Regions from separate parts of the Paenibacillus sp. S02 genome, predicted to be linked through region 3. Evidence: riboswitches for the same ligand, from Rfam matches in the RefSeq annotation. Region 3 holds a riboswitch; each other region holds the start of a gene.
What was found. A riboswitch is a leader RNA that binds a small molecule or an ion and turns the genes downstream of it on or off. The one in region 3 is predicted to bind cyclic di-AMP.
Positions count from the first base shown of each region.

Region 1 (5,626 bases), 1.7 Mb from region 3:
TTTCGATTATTTGTGGATAAAAAACACTCTGCCACCTGAGGAAAGGGACAGAGTGTTTTTGGTGTTGTGGCCACATTGGCGAAACGACGCATCAGGGGGATGCTGGAAGGCGTTTGAATAGACCTGAGGAGGAAAACAGTCTAGGTTCATCCAATTGGCTATTATGGCTCATATAAAGAGGTAGAGTGATGTAGGAACTGGACCAATGTCTGTGAAGAAGGCGACGCTGAAATGCGGTTGGCTCAGGTTCGTTAAGCTTCTTCCAGGCGGAGAGCAGCTCGCTGGTCATACGCTCCATAAGAGGGTTCTTTTCCTCATAAGGAGGATTGAGTAGTTTGAAGGCATCTTCCACACAGAAGGACACCGCTGCGCTAAGATAGCCGTGAACGGTCTGTTCTACATCGTTTCCGAGGAGGAAGTTAATCCAGGTGTGAACGGTAGCGAGTGTGCCAATCGCATTGTATTGAATGAGTATGGATTCCAACTGGTCAAATTCAAGCCAAGGATAAAGAGCCTTAGCGAGCTTGAGTAGACGCTGACCGGATAGACGAAACTCCTTCACATGCTGCCAGGAGGGACGTTGGGTATGCAGCATCTTATCAATGAGGGCGATCCGCCAACTGTCATTCTGCTGGATGGCGACATACAGACTTTTGATAGCCATGCCGTCAACGGTTGTAAATTGAGGATACAAATCATCCAGCATGTAATGTTCCAGGTCTTGTAGACTGTTCAAATGTCCGTTACGAAATAGTTTCTCCAGTCCGTTAAAACGGGTGAAGCCACCAACAGGTAGGGAAGGGTCCAACAATAATGCATAGTTCAGCAAGCGGTTGCCTTTATGCAGGGTGGTTCGCCTCCTCGAAGTGAATCCTTATGTTATGTTATTTTACTCTTTACTTGGGGAAAACGAAACATATTCGAAATGTATGTAATATATATTTACATTTAAATAGCTTTTGTGTCAAATTAAATATTCTTATCGCTCATATATGTTAGTTAAAATAACATATAAAATAATTATTATATTTTTGTTTACAAATAGTTGATGAGAGAGTATAATAAATCTGTTGCCTCATTACATTATGATTTGCGGTCGTGGTGGAATGGCAGACACGCTATCTTGAGGGGGTAGTGGGCGTACGCCCGTGGAGGTTCGAGTCCTCTCGACCGCATTATATGCAAGACTCAGTTAAAAAAGCATCCTGACACGGTTTACGTGAAGGGATGCTTTTTTTGTTAAGCATTTTTCGTTATATCCTTTAGCCACAGAAGCAACGGTAGACAATAGGTCGTTTATTAACTGTGATAAATAAGGATGTCAGTTTTGCTGCAAAAGCTTCTCTATATCTCCCGCCAGCTTATCTGGAGTGGTTTGCGGTGCATAGCGCTTAAATACGTTACCTTCTCGTGTAATTAAGAATTTAGTAAAATTCCATTTGATCGCTTTGGATCCTAATACCCCCGGAGCAGTTTGGGTCAGGTAGCGAAATAAGGGGTGCGCTTGATCGCCATTGACATCTGTCTTGGCGAACATCGGAAAGGTAACACCATAATTGATCTGGCAAAACTCAGAAATCTCCTCGCTGGAACCTGGCTCTTGTTTGGCAAACTGGTTGCTGGGAAATCCCAAAATTTCGAGCCCCTGTTCATGGTACTGATCATATAGCTCTTGTAGCGCTTTGTATTGGGGGGTTAATCCACATTTGCTGGCAGTGTTCACGATAAGCAGAACGTTCCCTTCATATGTGGATAACGGAATTTGTTTCCCTTGCAGGGTTTGCGCAGCATATTCATAAACGGTCATAGTATCTCTCCTTATTCAATATTCAGCAATTAAATTGTAAGCAATTAAAAGCGAGGTTGCAAGTCTGGAAAAGCTGTATCAAGCCTTTAGCCGCTGTAAAATCGTATTTTGTTCAAAACAGTAAATCGCACCGCAAATGGAGCGAATTAAGGTGTTTCTTCTTATAAAAGCGGGTTCAATCGGTGTTTAGCTGGTACATATAGCGTATTTTCTTCTCTTTTTACAAAAAAAGACCAAAAACGCTCTACCCTACGCCAATATTGACATGCTTGTCATTTTCGAAAAGGGATGAAAAACAGAGATTGAAGGAGCTGTGAGAAGCATAGTTGCGTTGTAAGCGCTATTATTAATCTTCTATGCTCTAAAGGCCGATTTATAACCCCGCAGTTGAGCTTTACAGTCTTCCATGCGCGGGTGTATGATTCAAGACGTAATTTCAAATTAACTTGAATGAAGCAACAACGAAATGTCTATAGCGCTGAATTTTGCAGTTGCAAAAGCGGGGGAACCAATCGAGACTGTACGGCTTCGGAAGCCGTGTGTCTCATGGGGTGAATTTTCCGGTCAAGTGCCAGAAATAGGGCGACTCTCACGTCCGAATCCGACAGCTAACCTCGTAAGCGTACAGGGAGAGGCAACAAACCGCCGTGTGCAGCCATGGTTTATTTTATCATGGATATGTAAGAAGCCGGAGGAAAGCCTTTTTCCTTCGGCTTCTTTTTGTTGTCTTTTTATACCGGGAGAGGAGCTACTGATGGAAGGTCGGTTAATTATTGTCACTGCACCGAATGAAGCGGGCAGAAGTTTTGTGAAATTGCTTATTTTCAAAAAATTGGCGTTTGCAGTTCTCACGAATAGCGCCCAGGAGGAACGACAGCTCAAAAAAATGGGTGTGGAGCACATTGTCCGCATCAATACCATGCAAGCAGGAAAATGGAATTTTCCAAAAAAAGAAATTGGTAGTGTGTATTTGTTCGAGAACAGCTTGAATCTGACTTGCCGTTTCCTGCAAATATGTCGGCCGCTAACATCGGAATCGATCTATGTTATTACGCACGGCTGTAATCCACAAGGAATTTATCGGGGATTGGGAGCGGACCATGTGATCTACACATTGAACGGAGAGGTGGGTTTTCTGCTGAACGGATAAGCACTTATAACATAGTTGTTTTATGATTTTATGATCAAATAAGATGGCGATCTGAGGACCGATACGGAGGGTATAAACATGATGGATATATACATGCTGCTCGTCATGGCTGTGAGTTATGGAGTGATACTGCTGTTTGTACGCTGGTGTGATGCGCAGACCTCTAAAGGAGGACGAAGAGGATGATCGTTATACTTGGGCTTACGGCTATTGTGTTTATGTATTTAATCTACGCACTCCTGAACCCTGAAAAGTTCTAGTCAGCTATAGGGGATAGAGCGGGCGGGAACAACAGATCTGAATATTAAGCATCATAGGTAGCAGGCTTTCGCAAACGTGTGCACACGTTTGGTGCTCTGAAGCAGGTCTGTTGTTCCAAACGCAGGAGCATTTTGAAGGAGGAATAAAGGATGGAGCTGCTTCAAATTGGAATTGTGATCGTCATATTGCTGCTCTTGGTAAAGCCAGTGGGCACCTATATGTATCATGTATTCTCGAATGAACCTAATCGGACGGATCGGATTTTTGGCGGAACAGAAAAGCTAATTTATAAGGTAGTAGGATTGAAGAAGCTGGAGAGCATGCGTTGGACTACGTATGTTATGAGTTTCATTGCAACGAATGTCGTGCTTGTGGCGATCAGCTACTTGCTGTTGCGTTTACAGGGAATGCTTCCCGGTAATCCGGCTGGAAACAGTAATATGGAAGCATCACTAGCTTTTAATACGGTAATCAGCTTTATGACGAATACGAATCTCCAACATTATAGCGGAGAAAGCGGGCTTACGTATCTGACACAGATGGCGTTCGTCACGATGATGATGTTCACTTCGGCTGCTTCCGGTTTTGCGGTTGCTGCGGCTTTTATGAGAGGATTGACGCGGCGCGGTGAAGGGATGGGCAATTTTTTTCAAGATTTTATTAAAGCCATTATAAGAATTTTCCTGCCGCTGGCCTTTGCGCTTACGCTGGTGCTGGTTGGATTGAAGGTACCACAGACGCTACAGCCTACGGCGGATCTTACGACACTGAGCGGAACACAGCAGCAAATTTCTATGGGACCCATTGCTTCTCTGGAGTCCATCAAGCATTTGGGGACGAATGGAGGCGGTTATGCGGGAGCTAACTCTGCGCATCCTTTTGAAAATCCAAGTCCTTGGACGAACGTGCTGGAAATTTTGGCAATGTGGGTAATGCCGGCTTCGTTGCCGTATACCTTTGGATTGTTTGCCCGTAATCGTAAGCAGGGCTGGATTATTTTTGGCTCCATGATGGTATTGTTTCTTATTTTTCTATCCATTACGTACGTGTCTGAAAAGACAGGTAATCCGTTAATCCAGACACTGGGTGTGGATGCTTCTCAAGGAAGCATGGAAGGGAAAGAGGTTCGTTTCGGCATTGGACAATCGGCTTTATTCACTGCGGTCACAACAGCAGCAACGACGGGTTCGGTCAATAATATGCATGATACACTAACCCCGCTGGGTGGCATGGCTGCTTTGGGAGAAATGATGCTAAACGTCATTTTTGGCGGCAAGGGTGTCGGGCTGATGAATATGCTGATGTATGCGATTCTGGGTGTGTTTATATGCGGACTGATGGTCGGGAGAACTCCAGAATTTATGGGAAGGAAAATTGAAGGCAAGGAAATGAAGCTGATCGCGATTGCCATTTTGGTACATCCGTTTCTCATTCTCGCCCCAACTGCGCTTGCATTTATGAGTCATTGGGGATACGACGCGATCACTAACCCTGGCTATCACGGGTTGACTCAGGTGCTCTATGAATATGCGTCATCTGCTGCAAATAACGGTTCGGGATTTGAAGGTCTTTCGGATAACAACGTATTCTGGAACATGACAACGGGGATGGTTATGTTCTTCGGACGATATGTATCTATGATTGCATTGTTGGCTGTGGCGGCTTCGTTGAATGCCAAAGCACCGACTCCGGTGACGACGGGGACACTGCGCACGGACAACAAGTTATTTGGAGCCATTCTGATCGGGGTCGTGCTGCTGATTGGTGCGTTGACCTTTTTACCCGTCATCGTATTGGGACCTGTTGCTGAATTTTTGACCATGTGAAGAAGAAAATGAGAATGGATGAACGGGGTGTTTGATCATGAAGGAACAACGCAAACACATGCTGGACAGAAGCATTTTGAAGCATGCGATCAAGGATAGCTTTATAAAATTAAATCCGATGATTATGATGAAAAATCCTGTCATGTTCGTCGTGGAGATCGGTACATTGGTTGTGCTGCTAATGTTACTGCTTCCCGGTTATTTTGGAACTGGCAAGGAAATGGGCTTTAACCTGGCCGTGTTTGTTATTCTGTTGTTTACGTTGCTTTTTGCTAATTTTGCCGAAGCGCTCGCGGAGGGGCGGGGTAAGGCACAAGCTGCCTCTTTAAAAAAATCCAAGCAGGATACGCAAGCTAACAAGCTCATCGGAAATGACATTCAGGTGGTTAGCTCAACCGAATTGCGTAAGGGGGACGTGGTTATTGTCTCTCAGGGCGAAATGATTCCAAGCGATGGTGAGGTTATTGAAGGTCTGGCTTCGGTGGATGAATCTGCAATTACGGGAGAATCGGCTCCGGTCATCAAGGAATCGGGTGGTGACTTTTGCTCGGTAACCGGCGGGACGCGAGTGGTCAGTGACCG
Region 1 is NZ_CP073682.1:1,504,850-1,510,475, forward strand. Features, by position in the region: gene KAI36_RS06585 (urease accessory protein UreF) at 92-829, opposite strand; tRNA gene KAI36_RS06590 (tRNA-Leu) at 1,093-1,175, shown strand; gene KAI36_RS06595 (glutathione peroxidase) at 1,322-1,807, opposite strand; cyclic di-AMP (ydaO/yuaA leader) riboswitch at 2,274-2,446, shown strand; gene KAI36_RS06600 (hypothetical protein) at 2,562-2,957, shown strand; gene KAI36_RS27660 (potassium-transporting ATPase subunit F) at 3,140-3,217, shown strand; gene kdpA (potassium-transporting ATPase subunit KdpA) at 3,368-5,044, shown strand; gene kdpB (potassium-transporting ATPase subunit KdpB) at 5,082-5,626, shown strand, end outside.
Region 1: it holds a riboswitch for cyclic di-AMP, as region 3 does, so the genes downstream of both, KAI36_RS06600 (hypothetical protein) here and KAI36_RS14230 (3D domain-containing protein) in region 3, are expected to answer to the same signal.

Region 2 (5,626 bases), 1.6 Mb from region 3:
TGCATGACACCGCCTAGCTCCTCATGGGTTACTTTACCCAGAGCCACCTGAAAACGTGTGTCGTATACGTGCCAGATAATAAATACAAATGTAATGACGCCAGAAATACGCTGGAACAGAAAGCGCCAGTTACGTGAATAGCCGAACCTTTTGACATTCGGGTCAGCCTGATAAGCGATATACAAGCCATAAATTCCGTGGAACAGTAATGGCAAGTAGATGAATAACGTTTCTAGCACAATAACCAGCGGCAAACCATTCAGGAAGGCCACGCTGCGATTAAATCCTTCCTTGCCGCCCTCCACCGCTGTGAAGTTCGTCACCAAATGCTCAACAAAAAATAGAGCCAACGGAATGACGCCAAGAAGCGAATGCAGCTTTCTGGAATAAAATCCTCTCATATAGGTCATGCTCCCTTCTCCCAATAATAGCGTTTTCAATAGTAATATAACATATAAAATGACAGTTCCCGACAGGAAATGTCCAACAAGGTGTCCCTTATAAGGAAAAACAAAAGTGTGAACATCTTGTGTCGCTTTCATGTTACTCCTTTTCGGCTTATAATGGAATTGCAATATACGTATTAATTATTATGTCTTTTTTGCATATAGAGAGGAAGTGGATGATTTGTTTGAGGATTTGAACGCTTTTGCCGTCATTGTCGAGCAGTCCAGCCTGAATAAAGCCTCCAAACTGCTGAATCTGTCCCAACCTGCCCTGTCTCGCAAAATTGCCAAGCTGGAGGAAGAGCTGGGTGTGAATCTTTTTGATCGTCGGGGCAAACGGCTCGAAATTACGTCCACTGGCCGATTTGTTTATACATTCGCGCTAGAGCAACGGCAACGACAGCTTCGCTTCTTACAAAAGCTGTCCCAGCACAAAAATGAAGCCCAGAGTATGCTTACACTCGGCGCAAGCCTCACGACACTCCAAACGACGCTGCCTACCCTCGTCGAAGCTTTCATGAGCAAGCATCCTCAAACCGAGCTGAAGCTGCTCACCGGTAAAACCCATGAAATCGTCGCCTTTGTACGTGATAAAAAAGCAGACGCCGGTATTGTCGGGTCTGCCATTCATGAAGCCGGACTGCGTTGCATTCCGCTATTTGATGATCATTTGGAGCTTGTTGTTCCCATTGGACATGAATTAACCGTCAAGACAGAAACGGCCTCGATGAAAGAACTACAAGGATTGCCGATGATTATATTCTCCAAAGGAACCTGGTACCGCAGTCTGACGGATGACTTGTTCCAGCGCAGCGGCATCATGCCGGATATCCGCATGGAAATCGACTCCTTCGAGGCAATTGTACGCCTGCTTCCAACCTGTAAGGCTTCTGCCTTGCTACCCAAATCCTATTTGCGCAGCGAACTGCTGCGGGATAATGGACTCACTGCATTGTACTTGCCCGATTTGAAGGAGACACGCCGAACGACCTCCCTCATTTACTCGGAGACGACCGATCTCGGTCCGACAGCACGACGCTGGATTAGCGAGACACGTGCGTCGTTTGCAGGCTACCGTATGGTGTAGAGGGTTAACCCTCTTCATTAACATTAACAACCTCATCCTCAAAGCGACCGATATTGTCATTCGAGCCGATGATAACCATAATATCGTCTGCTTTTAGCCGATCCATAGCCGTCGGTGCGATCAGGATACCGTTCGCCGTATGAAGCGCTACGACACTACAACCAAAGCGAGTACGGGCATTTAGCTCTGCTAGCGTTTTGCCATTCAGACATGCAGGTACATTGAGTTCCACAATACTGTATTCTTTGGACAACTCCAAATAATCGAGCAAATTAGGCGTGACTAGCTGATGAGCTACCCGGATACCCATATCCCGTTCTGGATAAATAATCCGGTCCACACCGAGCTTCTCTAACGCACGCCCGTGCAGCACAGATATGGCTTTGGCTACGACTTTTTTCACACCCAGCTCCTTCAGCAAAATGGCGGTCAGGATGCTTACTTGAATGTCATCACCAATAGCAACAATGCCGCAATCGAAATTCCGGATGCCCAGTGATCGCAATGAGTCTTCATCAGTAGCGTCCGCCACGACAGTATGTGTCAACATCTCACTCATACTGTCCACAACATCCTCATTCCGGTCAATGCCTAGCACCTCGCACCCCATATCCACCAATTGCAAAGCCAGGCTTGAGCCAAACCGCCCCAAGCCAATAACTACAAACTGCTGCGTTTTCATATCTACTCGAAAACTCCCTTATCTGAATCAATTTCATAAATGAGGATTTTGCAAAAATCCCATAAGCGACTTCCAATGAACAAGATATAGATCGAAATGGTTTAGTTCGTCTATATCTTGCACTTCGGAGCGACTGGTATCGAATTTTGCAAAATCCTGAAATGATTAAACCAACGAAATGTATACTACATATCATGAAATGATTCATCCTATAATCATTTTGCCTTCCGGATGACGATATAATTCTTTACCCTTTTTCGGCCCCAGTGCATAAGCTAGCGTGAGTGGCCCCAGTCTACCTGCAAACATCGTCAGGGTAATCACCAGCTTGCCTATGACTGTCAAATCAGGTGTAAGCCCTATCGACAGCCCCACCGTACCAAACGCAGACACTGTCTCGAACAAGATCATCAAAAAATGATGATCTTCGGTTGCCGACAAAATCATGGTCACCCCGATCACGAACAGCAGCCCCAGCAATGTAATGGTCAAAGCCTTGTAAATTCGTCCCTGCGCAAGTCGGTACCTGAACAGCACAATATCTTCACGTCCCCGCAGCATCGAAATCACGGCTCCAATGAGCAGCGCGAATGTTGTGGTCTTAATCCCGCCTCCAGTAGAGCCAGGAGAAGCGCCGATAAACATGAGTATGATGATAAAAAACTGCGTAGCCTGCCGCAAGCCTGCAATGTCCAGTGTATTGGCACCTGCGGTACGAGGGGTAACGGACTGGAATAAAGATCCCAGCAGTTTACCACCCCAATCAAGCGAGCCAAGAGTCTTTGGATTCGTAAATTCAAATACAAAAATCACGAGCGTGCCGACTACAATCAGAGCGCCCGTCATGCTGAGTACCACCTTAGTATGCAAGGACAGTCTCTTGCGCTTGCGATATTCTGCCAGGTCCGACATCACTACAAAACCAATGCCGCCTGAAATAATCAGGAACATAGCTGTAAAATTAACAATCGGATCATATACATAACCTGTCAGGCTGCGAAAGTGCCCGAATAAGTCAAAACCAGCATTGTTAAACATGGAGATGGCATGCCAAATCCCAAAATAAATCGCCCTGCCTACAGGCATATCAAACGACCAGCGAATCGCAAATATTGCAGCACATACGCCCTCAATGACCAGCGAGTACAGCAGCACCTTACGAATCAATCCGACAATTCCTTCGACAGAGGTCTGATTCATCGCTTCCTGTAAAATGAGGCGCTCCCGTAAGGAAATCCGACGTTTGAACACCAGCGCGATCAAGGTAGCCATAGTCATAAAGCCCAGGCCGCCGATCTGAATGAGCGCAGCGATAACAACTTGACCAAAGGTTGTAAAAAAGGTCCCCGTATCCTTTACGACAAGCCCTGTAACACAGGTCGCGGAAGCGGCAGTAAACAAAGCGTCTATAAACGCAAGTGGCTTTCCTGTTGTATTGGAGATCGGCAGCATTAACAATAAACTACCTATTAGAATGATAATGGCAAAGCCCGCAACGAATATCTGCGGTGGAGAAAGCCGGAGCCAGCTTGCATTGGGATTCATCTATTCATCACTTCTCTCCTACTTGGTGAATTATGAGCATGGAGATCGCTCCGGGTGCAGATTGTTCTTCCGATTGCTGTTACCCCCGGATACTTTTGCCTTTCAATACTCAATACTTCATACCTCACTACCTAATGAAACGTTTGGTGACTTTAAGGCAGGCAGCAGCGCAGCGGTCCATTTGAATCTGGAGAAGCGGTAGCGCTCGCCTTTGAGTCTGAATTTTAACCTTATTAGGGTTTCCTAATTCAATAAAATTCAGAGTCAACAGCGATCGGAAGATCAAATGGAACGCGCAGCGACTTAACTCAGCAAACTTTTACACGCACATATACGCACAAAAAAAGACACCGGAAAACCGAGTGCCTGACTTGGTTCCTGCTCACAGCCTACGAGGTTAGCTGACGGATTCGGGCAGCACAGTATGCCCTATTTACACTTCCGATCCACCAGGATCGGCTGTAAAATTCACCCCAGTAACATGGTTCCCCCGTTTTCCCATAGAAATTCGGCTCAACTGTATATCATTACCTATGTATTTCATAGGCATTGCCTCAAGATTATAATCCTTCTCTATCCAGATCACAAAACCGATTTCGCCGAAAAAACGTGAAATTGGCTTTATTTTGCGAATGGGCATCGTTTAATCGCAGCTTATCTTATTTTATTGGAACTTTAAAGTGCTTTCACTCTATTTTCATGAATATCGCTGGTCTGTTGGCGGGAACCTGTGCAGTATGATATCTTTAATGGATGTTCTTATTTACAGATTAAGGAGGAAACTCATGAATCCTATCGGGAAACCGGTCGTGCTCACGGCCAACTTCAAAAAATTAGGCTTGCTGGGCGGGATTGGCCTGATTTGCTTTTTTATCTTTCAATTGCTTATTCCCTCGCTTAGCAATCCGAGTCCAGAATCAGTAATGAACGCAAAGGTCATCAGCAAACAAGAAGCGGTCATACACGCATTGGACTTTGCCCGCTCCGAGTTGGGCTATACTGAATCACAGCCAGAGGAGCCTGTCGTGACCTATCAGGCCGAAACAGATTTGTACGGTTATTTATCTAGAGAAAAACTGCTTCAACAGTACGACCGTACATGGAAGAAAAATTACCCTTACGAAACCTTTCGGGTCGATCTGCCTGAATCCTCAGCGAAGAGCAAACTGCAAATTCATGTGGATTTATCCACTGGGAAGGTCGTTAGCTTTAAACGGATCACCTCCAGTACCAATTACACACAGGCTGATATTTCTACGGATGAACAAGCACGTAACAGGCTTGTACGTGTGGCTGAGGACGGCATGACGCTCGAAGCCAAGGAGCAGACAGCCGCAGTATGGGTCAAGCGCTTTGGCTTTAAGCCGTCGGATTTGAAGCTCGCGACCACTGAAAAAGAAGGCGGATTAAAGTATACCGTAGACGATAAAAAAATCGGCGCCTCGGTACTTACACTGGCTTTTACTTTCGAAGACGGTGATGTTCGCTCCTTCTCTCAAAGCTTTTCGGCCCCGTCGTCCTATACCGATTATATCGAAAAGCAAACATTTTGGGCGAATTGGATGACCTATGCGGGTTATGCCCTATTTAGTTTTGTGCTGGGTGTACTTGCCATTGTGTATGCGTCACTCACCCGACGACATACTTCATTTGTACGCGGCATTGTTCTGTCAATTATATACTTCATTGCTAGTATAGCTGGGACAATGAACATGCTGCCTTTATTGCAAGCAGAAGCAGGCGGTAAGGGCATGCTTATATTTCTTATGGTGTTCCAGATTGGTGTTACCTTCTTCATGGCGGTAGCGCTCTACTTCTCCTTGGTCGGCGGTGACGGACTTATGCGTCAGGTTGGACTGAATGCAT
Region 2 is NZ_CP073682.1:4,822,209-4,827,834, forward strand. Features, by position in the region: gene KAI36_RS21415 (succinate dehydrogenase cytochrome b558 subunit) at 1-401, opposite strand, end outside; gene KAI36_RS21420 (LysR family transcriptional regulator) at 628-1,533, shown strand; gene KAI36_RS21425 (potassium channel family protein) at 1,538-2,215, opposite strand; gene KAI36_RS21430 (TrkH family potassium uptake protein) at 2,420-3,760, opposite strand; gene KAI36_RS21435 (hypothetical protein) at 3,690-3,962, shown strand; cyclic di-AMP (ydaO/yuaA leader) riboswitch at 4,132-4,284, opposite strand; gene KAI36_RS21445 (CPBP family intramembrane glutamic endopeptidase) at 4,546-5,626, shown strand, end outside.
Region 2: it holds a riboswitch for cyclic di-AMP, as region 3 does, so the genes downstream of both, KAI36_RS21430 (TrkH family potassium uptake protein) here and KAI36_RS14230 (3D domain-containing protein) in region 3, are expected to answer to the same signal.

Region 3 (5,626 bases):
CCCATGCTCAATGCATACGGAACGGAAGCAAAGCCACAGAAAAAACTTGTAGTGGGCATGAGTGCCGACTTTCCGCCGTATGAGTTTCATAAAGTCATTAACGGTAAGGATACCATTGTTGGGTTCGATGTGGATATCGCCAAGGAAATCGCCAAAGATTTGGATGCGGAGATGGTCCCTGAGGACATGAGTTTTGACTCTTTGCTGCCTGCTCTGCAAAGTGGTCGTGTAGACTTGGTACTGTCCGGTATGACACCAACGGATGAACGCAGAAAGAGTATTGATTTCTCGGATGTATACTATCGCTCCAAGCAAGTCATCATGGTACGCCCAGAGGATAAAGACAAATATCCGACGATGGATGCTTTGAAAGGCGAGAAGATCGGCGCACAAAAGGGAAGTATTCAGGAAGAGATTGCTCAAAAAGTGCCCAATGCCTCTGTAACTTCACTGGACAAAATATCTGACCTGGTACTCCAGCTGCGGACCCAGCGTGTGAACGCTGTCGTGATCGAAGATACGGTTGCTAAAGGATACACGTTAGACGGTACCGTAACCCTTGCCAAGGCTGTGCCTGAGGATGCGGGAGCAGAAACAGCTGTAGGTATCCGTAAAGGGAATGCAGAATTGCTTGCTTCTGTAAATAAAACGTTGGCTCGCCTGAAAGCAGACGGGTCGATTGAGAAGTTTTCCACGGAAGCGAGTGCACTTTCTGCGGATCGTCAGGTTTCTTCTAATAACATTGTAGATATTTTTTGGAAATACCGTAGTTTATACGCTACGGGTATCGGCTACACCTTGTTGCTGTCTGCGCTCGGAGTACTGTTCGGATTCATCATTGGTCTGATCATATCCTTGCTACGTATGAGTGGAGTAAGGATCATTGAGTGGTTAGGTACCACTTATGTAGAGATACTGCGTGGCACACCTATGCTGGTGCAACTCATGATTATTCACTACGGAGTTGCTTTGACGCTGGGTGTCAATTTTACTCCACTCCAGTCTGGTATAATCACATTGTCTCTGAATAGCTCGGCATATCTGGCTGAAATTTTTCGTGCAGGTATCCAGGCAGTAGACCGTGGACAGATGGAGGCTGCCCGTTCGTTGGGTATGGGACGGGGCAAAGCTATGCGTCATGTCATTTTGCCGCAAGCGTTTAAATCTATTTTGCCTGCTATCGGTAATGAGTTTATTACGATCATTAAAGAATCATCCATTATTTCGACCATTGGGATGGTGGATATTATGTATCAGGCCCAGGTCATTAAGAACATTACCTACGAAGGATTAAGTCCGTTCGTAATCGCAGCCGCTATTTATTTTGTAATGACATTCAGCTTGTCTAAGCTGCTGGGTTTATGGGAAAGGAAGTTGAGAGCCAGTGATCACCGTTAAACAACTGCGTAAATCGTTCGGCAAGAATGAGATTTTAAAAGGCATTGATATAGATATCGCCAAAGGTGAGGTCGTCGTCATCATCGGTCCCAGCGGTTCGGGGAAGAGTACGTTTTTGCGTTGTATGAATCTGCTAGAACAGCCTACGGACGGGGAGATTTTGTTTGAGGGCGAGCCGATTACAGCTCGTGGTCATAATATTAATGTAACCCGGGAGAAGATGGGGATGGTGTTCCAGCATTTTAATCTGTTCCCGCATAAAACAGTGTTGCAGAACCTGACGCTTGCACCAACGCAAGTTAGAAGACAGTCAGGGAAGGAAGCGGAAAAAATTGCGCTTGAACTCCTGCGTACCGTAGGGCTTGAGGATAAGAAGAATACCTATCCGAACCAGCTATCCGGTGGTCAGAAGCAACGTATTGCGATTGCGCGTGCTTTGGCCATGCAGCCGCACGTAATGCTGTTCGATGAGCCGACTTCTGCATTGGACCCTGAAATGGTTGGAGAGGTTCTGGATGTAATGAAGAAGCTCGCCGAAGGCGGCATGACCATGGTAATCGTGACGCATGAAATGGGCTTTGCCCGCGAGGTAGGCGATCGAATCATCTTTATGGATAACGGTCAAATTGTGGAACAAGGTACACCAGAGCAGGTATTTGGCACTCCAAGCCATGATCGCACCCGTGATTTTCTTGCCAAAGTATTGTAAGAAAGTGCTGATACGAGCTATAAAAAAGCCCTCCGTTTGACGGAGGACTTTTTCTTTTTTTGTCACCATTTCCCCATATTTTCGTAACAAATATCGATTTCTTGGTGACAAAATTGTAACGAGTATAGTATGATGTTCAAGGTTCCCAACATTTTCATGCGGATAAGGTTACAAAATTGTGATATTATGCAGTAAGCCAAAACTTACCGGGACAGCATGCGGTTATGACAAACGCTGAATGCTGGGCCCAAACTATGGGAAGTGCGGGGGACGTAACAACGGCAGTCTTTCCGATACGTCATAAGACGATATGGAATATGCCTAGGGGTGAATTGCACAAGCATAGGGCTTCTCCTGAGTCCGAATCCGACAGCTAACTTCGCAGGCATAACAGAGGAGGTACATATCTTTGAAACATCTAAAACATATTGGAAAAACCATGAAATTTGCGGTGCTTGCCGCAGCCATTGCAGGGCTGGCACAGACAGCTGGAGTAGCGGATGCTGCTTCGCTTCATACTGCCAAAGATGGCGATACCTTCTTTTTGCTTGCTCAACGTTATGGAGTATCAGTGGACGAGCTGACGAAGGCGAACCCAAACATTGCCTCCAACAATATATATGCAGGTCTGCAAATAAAGGTACCTGGTGAAAAAAGTGTGAAGGCAGCTTCGGATTCAAAGCCGCAGCTTCTTACGGAGAAAGCACCAGTGAATGAGGGGCCAACGATTGAAGCGTGGGGCAAAACATTTAACTATAGCAAAATAGTTGACGTTAAGGCTTCTGCGTATTCTGCTGCAGCTGATGAGAATGGTAAATGGGGAGCAGTGGACTACTACGGCAATCCGCTTAAACTAGGTACAATTGCGGTAGACCCGAACGTCATTCCGATGGGCACGAAAGTACTGGTTACAGGCTATTCCCACCCAGGTTTGCCGGATCATTCTTTTGTAGCTGTCGCTCGCGATCAGGGCAGCGCCATTACAGGAAAACGGATTGATATCTTTATTCCTGGCAACAAATCATTTGTGAACGACTTTGGATTTCAAAATGTGAAGCTATACGTTATTGATAAATAGCATTGTACGTATATACGGTTTAATTAAACATAATATATATTATGTAAACTTAATGCCTGTATCCTACCATATATAACTAGGTCAGACTCTTATCAGGTCCTATCCGTAAAAAAGGCTGTCTTGACGAGCAGAAAACTTCTGCTGGTAAGACAGCCTTTTTACGTTTCTTTAGCTTGCAGCTCAATCCTAAACATATGGTTATTTCCGTTCCGATGTGTGGAGTAGCCGGGGGACTGTCACAAATTTGTAGCCCTTAGCTTTTAAAGTGTGAATTAGACCCGGCAGAGCTTGGACAGTGCCTTGCAAGTTGGAACTTTGACCTCCACCTGCGTGCATTAAAATAATAGAGCCAGGCCCGGTAGCTGGGATCACATTGCGCTGAATTTGTGTTTTACTTAGTCCCTTCCAGTCGAGAGAGTCTACATTCCAATTGACAATCATGTAGCCATGACGACGTGCCCATTGGATTTGTGGCTCCGTGATTTCACCGTAGGGTGGACGAATCAACTTAGGGCGAAAACCTGCGCTGGCTTGTAAAATACGTTCTGTTTTTGTAATCTGGTTGCGAAAGCGTTCTGGTGTGGCCTTCCTAAAATCCGGATGAGTATAGGAATGGTTTCCTATAGCATGGCCTTCACGGATAATACGGCGTATGATCCCCGGATGCTTTTCCGCACGGTGACCGACGATAAAAAAGGTGGCTTTGATGCCATTGGCGTGTAATACGTCCAAAACCTGCGGCGTATACCTAGAATCGGGCACATCATCAAAGGTTAGGGCAATTTGGCGGGTGTGTGGGCCGCACATTTTAAAAATGTCCGCATGTTTTTTTCGCAGCATTGCTAATGTAGGAGTTGCTCGATCTGTGCTCTGTTGTACAGAAGAAGCAACAGCTGCTTCCTTGGGATGGGGCGTTCCGATGTTGGGAGGCGCATCCGCGTGAACGGGTAAACTTGAAAATGCTAGTAACAGTGCCAAGCATGGCAACACTCCCCTGTACGGCATATGTATCCCCCCTTTCCGTGCAGTGGTACCTAGTGGTGCTCTCGACTATTATGTACCTGTCCTATTAAAAATATGCTGGTTACCAAGTTCGGCTCATAAACGACTGGAAAGAAGTCCACGATGAAACGATTATCAATGAAGATGATGGAGCTAATCGTACATATTCTCTTAAACATGACCGAAAACAGGAGCATTTTCGCAAGTTTTAGCCTTACAACGAATTCGGTATACCGCGACAGCTGGTGTATAATGGGGATGCAATTCATAATTATACAGACATGGAATTGAAGGAAGGATGGATAAAAGTGACCGACTTGTTTACTCCTTATCAATTAAAGGGGCTTTCTTTAAAAAATCGGATTGTTATGCCCCCGATGTGCCAATACAGTGTGGAGGCCAAGGACGGAAATCCAACGGATTGGCATCATGTCCATTATGTGAGCCGGGCAGTAGGAGGCACTGGACTTATTATTGTGGAAATGACAGCGGTCCATCCAGATGGACGTATTACAGATCGTGATTTGGGTATTTGGAGTGACGAACATATTCCTGCATATCGTAAGATTGTAGAGGAAGTCCACAAGTATGGTGCCAAAATTGGCATTCAACTAGGCCACGCTGGACGCAAGGCTGAAGATGCTGAGCAACCTGTGGGTCCGTCCTCCATTCCTTTTAGCGAACGCTTTAAAGAGCCGCACGCCTTAAAGACAGCTGAAGTCAGGGAACTGGTTCAGGCATACAAAGAAGGCGCGCGCCGTGCGGTGGAAGCAGGTTTTGACACGGTCGAGATACATGGTGCTCACGGCTATCTGATCCATCAATTTCATTCCCCTTTAACAAATGCCAGAGAAGATGAATATGGGCAGGATTTGTCATTGTTCGGTGTTGAGGTCATACATGCTGTTAAAGAGGTTCTTCCTGCTGATATGCCTGTGCTTATGCGGATATCTGCCAAAGAATACGTCGAAGATGGATATAATGTGGAATACATAACAGGCGTAGGGGAACGATATCGTGATGCGGGTGTGGACATTTTCCATATCTCTTCTGGTGGTGAGGGTCCGATTGGTTCTGGCGGAGGCCCGTCTGCGCGTGCCGGCTATCAGGTGGATTTGGCTCATACCATCCGTGAAAAGCTGAATGTACCTGTAATTGCTGTTGGCTTACTGGATGATTACGAGGACGCTCGTCGGGTTGTTCAGCAGAAAGAAGCTGATCTGGTAGCAATAGGCCGTGCCATGCTGCGTGATCCCTATTGGGCGTTGCATGCATCGCGGGAGCTAAAAGTACAGGCCGATATCCCAGAGCCTTACTTGCGCGGCTTTTAGATATTTTTGAAACCCTCTTTGCAAAGCTTGCGTAAACATGTGTACAGAGCTTAAAATTTAAGCATTCAACTCTAGGAGGAACTTCACATGTCTATTTTCAAACGATTA
Region 3 is NZ_CP073682.1:3,238,459-3,244,084, reverse strand. Features, by position in the region: gene KAI36_RS14240 (ABC transporter substrate-binding protein/permease) at 1-1,398, shown strand, start outside; gene KAI36_RS14235 (amino acid ABC transporter ATP-binding protein) at 1,385-2,107, shown strand; cyclic di-AMP (ydaO/yuaA leader) riboswitch at 2,342-2,510, shown strand; gene KAI36_RS14230 (3D domain-containing protein) at 2,517-3,185, shown strand; gene KAI36_RS14225 (polysaccharide deacetylase family protein) at 3,384-4,190, opposite strand; gene KAI36_RS14220 (NADH:flavin oxidoreductase/NADH oxidase) at 4,496-5,518, shown strand; gene KAI36_RS14215 (PspA/IM30 family protein) at 5,606-5,626, shown strand, end outside.

Region 4 (5,626 bases), 2.9 Mb from region 3:
CCAGCTTGACGATAAAAACAGAAGGGTACGTTTCTTCCAAGACACCAGTTCGTTCGACGGTCTTACGGCGTCCGCCGTTAGCCCGCAGCAAAATTTTTTGCCCTACATGTGCGTCGAGACTGCGTTTGATTTCCAACAGCGTATTTTTAGCCATTGCCTAACGACCACCTCTTTCCTTGTCCATTATAACGAATTTTAGAGGGATTGTCAAATCAAGCTAAATATTATAGCAACACGAAAAATAAGTTGTCAATTTTTTTTTTTGCGAACAGGAATAATTTATAAAAAAATGACAAAAAGCCTCTGAAAGCAGAGGCTTTTTGTTCAGATTAATCCTATTGGCACATTTGAATCCTAGATTGCGGAAGGCGTTACTTTAAGCGTAGACAAATTTTCAAGCTTCGGCAGGCCGATGCGATAGCTTCCCCTAGTTTCAATTCCACCCACTCCGCGACTGCCGCTGATTGTCTGGTGAAACAGGTCTCCCATGTTGACCGTATCACGGATCGAAGTAAAGGCCGCCTTGGCAGCCACGTAAACGGGGTCCAGCGCGTGAATCAGGATACGCCCTGGTGAGCTGGCGAAGTTCGCTCCCGCACGTAGCAGCGCCTCAAAATGGGACTGGCACGCCCCCGCTACAATCGTCAGCGAATCCAGATGACGTTCATATTGTCTTGCTACCTGAATCGCCGCCACAAAATTTTGCGAATTTTTATAACTTTTCAAGCTGTACAAATCGTAAGGCTGTGGCTGCTTCAGCACACCGTCATGTCCGGTAATGACTACGATATCCGGACGGATACGGGGAAGCAATCGGTACAACGTGTCCGCCATTGCCGATTCGTGAACGTGATGTCCCTCTGCAGGAACACGGAGCTGTTCATATAAACTGAGACATTTTTTCAAATAGCCGGGATCTCCATCCAGATGAAGAACCTTTCCCGGCATTTCAAAATACGTTGACTCGACCGGATCACTCCAGTCCCCAACCAGAGCTGCCTGACTACGAGCAGCTTGCTGCTGGCGTGCCCGTTGCAACAGATTAAGAGACTCACCAGCCTTAATGTGGGCCTGCTGAGTCTTACCGCTAATCTGGTCTGCAGGCACTCTGACCAGATCGTTCACCGGGGAATCGGCCAGCAGCCGAAATTCTATTCCCTTAATGATCGCTTTATCCCGCTGGATGTCCTCAACACGAAACGTGACATCTCCGCCGTACGATTTCCGAACGACCAAGTCTCCTAAACTCATCACACTGTATCACCCCTCCTATATCGTATGGGTGAATGCACAGTTTGGTTCCAGCTTAGGATATACCTGCCTCCAACAGCACAGCGCTGAGACGCGCAAATTCCTCAATACTTAGCGTTTCTCCTCGACGGGAGGGTACAATACCAGCTTGTTGCAACAACGGCTCCAGCGTGTCCCTGTTCTCTTTGGTGAAGAAACGGCTTTTTAAGTTATTGGAAATGGTTTTACGACGCTGGGCAAAAGCAGCATGAACCACTTCAAAGAAATGCTTCTCATCCACCACTTCCACTGGAGGGGCTTCCCGTACACGCAACCGGATGACTGCAGACTCCACATTCGGCTGGGGAATAAATACTGTATTCGGCACAATACAGACTAATTCAGGTTCGCTGTAATATTGGACCGCAATGCTCAGGCTACCGTAATCCTTCGTACCAGGAGACGCAGCCATGCGCTCAGCCACTTCTTTTTGGATCATAACAACGATATTCTCCAAAGGGAGCTTGTCCTCCAGCAGCCTCATCAGAATCGGTGTAGTAACGTAGTACGGTAGATTAGCCACGACACTTACTTTGCTCACTTCTGCAAAATCGGCTGCGAACACCTCGCGCAAATCCAGCTTCAACACGTCTCCATGACGTACCTTCACATGCTCGTAAGGGGCCAACACTTCCTCGAGAATTGGCAGTAGCCGCTGGTCAATCTCGACAGCGGTAACTGCCTTGGCCGATTGTGCCAGCTTCTCGGTCAAAGCACCAATCCCAGGACCGATCTCAAGTGCGCCCTTCGTCTCATCCAATCCGGCAGCATTTACAATCTTATTGAGAATATTCTGATCAATCAGGAAATTTTGTCCCAAACTCTTTTTGAACGAAAAACCGTGCCGTTGAATAATGTCCTTCGTACGCCGCGGTGTTGCTATATCTTGAATCCCTGTCATACGGATATCACAATCCTTCACTTTCAATTTGTGCCAGCGCCCCGGCAAATTCCTCGCGGCTGATCTGAAATACAGAGAGCCGTTTATGTAGCTGCTTTCCGTTACAATAACCAATACCCAGCACATTCCCTAAGGCCATACGGCGTGCAGCAGCATTGGGGTGGGTGATGAGTCCAGCATCAATCAGGTCCGCCCACTCAATCAGCGGGTCGGCACCTTCCACTGTCGTATGGACCCGTGCAAGAGCGTGTCTGATCGCTTCCGGTGAGGCATTCTCCACGCCAATATCTCCTTTGCGCGTTGCTTCTGCCTCGGGTATAAAGGCCTGCTTGCAGCCAGGTACCTTGGAAGCGATAATCTTACGGATGCGCTCCCCTGCATGATCGGGATCGGTTAAAATGATGACCCCCCGCCGCTCCTGCGCCAATGCAATTTTACGCAGCGTCATTTTATTAATGGCTGAGCCGCCAGTTTCTATCGTATCCGCTTCAACAGCGCGGCGAATGGCCACCGTATCATCCCGGCCCTCTACCACGATCACTTCCTTGATCATTTGCGTTTCCCTCCACTGCTACACAGCAAGCTATATTTATCTTTCCCTGCTTTTGAAAACAAAATAAGAAGAGGATATCCTCTTCTTAGCATGGCATAACTATGTTGTTAATACTATCGCATTGCCCTCAACATACACAACCTGTTTTAGTTGATTTCTGGCTTTACGGGTCCGATAACATATACGGTTTTACCGTGCTTACGACCAAATTGGTTGGCTCGGCTTAAACTCTCATAATACACATCGATTTTGTGGCCTTTAATCGCGCCACCGGTATCCTCCGCACGGCGGAAGCCCACCCCTTCGATATACACCCACCAGCCGATTGGGATTACACTCGGATCGACAGCGATGGTGCGTCCTTCCGTGACACGCGTGCCGGATGCAGTACGTGTACCGATCCCTGGCTCCTGTGAGGAATACGCCGTCATGGAGACGTTTTGTAAAACTTTGCTATATTTAAAATTGACGCCTGCTTTACGGACAGCACTGCCCGAACTAACCGTTGTTGCCTTAACCGCATCATTGGGACCGACGGAAGCAGCAAGAACGACCGGTTTTTTCTTCGTTCCTACAGCAATGACCTTATCCACACGGTTCTGTGCAACTTCCTTGTTAACCAGCTGTTTGGATACCAACTTTCCATCATGGTATACCTTTTGAACGTGCTGGACTACCACACCCGATTTGCCGCTTTGAATGACCCGATTATCGCCTTTATAAAGACTCGGATCGGCCGTTTTGATGACCTGATAAGGCACCTGTTTTTTCTGTTCGACCTGCTGTTTCTTCACACGGACGATTTTTATGTCCATGTTAGACGAAACAGAGGCGTCCAACGCAGGATAAACTTTATCCGTTGACGATAATTTATAGCCCGAGGTACGAATGGCACCTTCTACTGTATTTTCTGTTGTGTACAGCTTTTTCGTCTCATTGCCTGAAGATACTTTAACTTGATTGGCACGTTTAATGACTACGCGATCCCCATCCTGTACTGCTCCATTTAGCGGCATGGAAACTGTATCATGCGGCTGAAGTGAAATGGAATGCTCGCTCAGCAAATCTTGAAGCTTGGATTCCCGGGTTTCTACCGCAGATGCCTTGCCATCGATGACAAAAAAGACTTGTTTTTTAGATTGCGTGTACATCAGAATTGAAATCATAATCGTTAGCGCGATTAGAAAAATAGCAACCAAGGCAGCCTGGCGCACATTCTCTTGCTTCCAACGTAATACGTAAGACATGCTGGATGAGCGTGACTCATGGGTCTCCTCTTTTTGGAAAATGCCCATTTCCTCCGTCCTCCTTACATAGCCCGCCGTCTGGAGTAAGACATAGTTGAGATTTGACGTGACTATAACAGATTTTCTACAAGACAAGCCCAAACTGCGACTGTCCTGCACCATGTACCCGTCTTCGCGGCATGCTGTCCTCCCCTGTTTAACCACAGTATGATGACAGATTTTCTTTTATTCACAACAAAAAAAGCCAGAGAAAGAGACTAGAGAGCTCTTTCGTGGCTTCCGGCATGTGTGAATATGCGGGAAAACTCATGCACGAGATGGCTTCTCTCTTGTTACGCTTACGGGGTTAGCTGTCGGGTTCGGACGTAGAGAGTCGCCCTAGCTTGGGTCAACCGCTCATGGCGGTCGCCTTCACATTCACCCCGAAGACCCAGAAAGAAATCGAAATACGGCTCCTCCACCTATTCAATCCCATCCGGGAAAAGAATTTCGGTCGAGCCGGCTGGCGGAAGAGACGTTCCCTTCTTGCACATACGCCGGACGTAATGTAAGCCATATCGGTTCCCCCGTTCCCTGTAAAAGGGACTCAGCGAGACTGGTTCATGAAATGACTTGTTGATGTTTACATTCAAACAACAATTCACTGAAAAGATGATATCCTGTTTCTATGCATGTTGTAAAGCAGGTTTCAAGTACATTTTTCAAAATATTCGGTTAAAATATTGTAATATTCTCGAGTTTCCTGCAACAAATTCATGATTAGCTTCGTCTATCTCTTTATTTTAATCGATTTCTTCACTTTTTCATTGAATGTCAAATCGTTCCAAGGCATTTTGGGTCGTTATTGACACTAATTCCTCCACTGTAATTCCCTTGATTTGGGCTGCAGCCTCTGCTACCAGTCTCACATGTGCGGACTCATTTCGCTTCCCGCGGAACGGATGCGGCGTCAGGTAGGGAGCGTCCGTTTCAATGAGTAGACGATCCAGCGGCACCTGTGCGAGCACCTCTTTTGGCTGCTTGGCATTTTTGAACGTTATTGGACCACCGAAGGAAAGGTGAAATCCCATATCCAGCACCATTTTGGCTGTCTCCCAGCTACCCGAAAAGGAGTGCATGACTCCGCCAATCTCACTCGCTTTTTCCTCGCGCAAAATCCTAACAATATCTTCATGCGCATCCCGGTTATGGATAACAATGGGCATTTTGAGCTCACGAGCCAGACCAATTTGATTTCGAAACACCCGATGCTGAACATCCTTCGGTGATGTATCCCAATAATAATCCAGACCGATCTCTCCGATGGCTACAACCTTCTTATGACTGCATAACGATGCAATCCATTCTAAATCGCCCTCCTGCATTGTAATAGCATCCTGAGGATGCCATCCAACTGCCGCATAAATAAAATCATACGTCTCGGCCAATTTCATGGTGGATGGAATGGTCTCACGATTAAATCCGATATTGATCATCCGTGTTACTCCTGATTCGACAGCACGTGCTATAACTTCTTCACGATCTTCGTCAAATTGTGGCGCATCCAAGTGAGTATGAGTGTCGAATAAATCCAAGGTTTACATCTCCTTTTTTTACTTACATTTCTATATAGTTGTCTATTCTTTGACAAAATAA
Region 4 is NZ_CP073682.1:29,005-34,630, reverse strand. Features, by position in the region: gene veg (biofilm formation stimulator Veg) at 1-154, opposite strand, end outside; gene yabG (sporulation peptidase YabG) at 355-1,251, opposite strand; gene rsmA (16S rRNA (adenine(1518)-N(6)/adenine(1519)-N(6))-dimethyltransferase RsmA) at 1,307-2,191, opposite strand; gene rnmV (ribonuclease M5) at 2,199-2,744, opposite strand; gene KAI36_RS00140 (resuscitation-promoting factor) at 2,891-4,039, opposite strand; cyclic di-AMP (ydaO/yuaA leader) riboswitch at 4,311-4,593, opposite strand; gene KAI36_RS00135 (TatD family hydrolase) at 4,795-5,565, opposite strand; gene KAI36_RS00130 (HD domain-containing protein) at 5,608-5,626, opposite strand, start outside.
Region 4: it holds a riboswitch for cyclic di-AMP, as region 3 does, so the genes downstream of both, KAI36_RS00140 (resuscitation-promoting factor) here and KAI36_RS14230 (3D domain-containing protein) in region 3, are expected to answer to the same signal.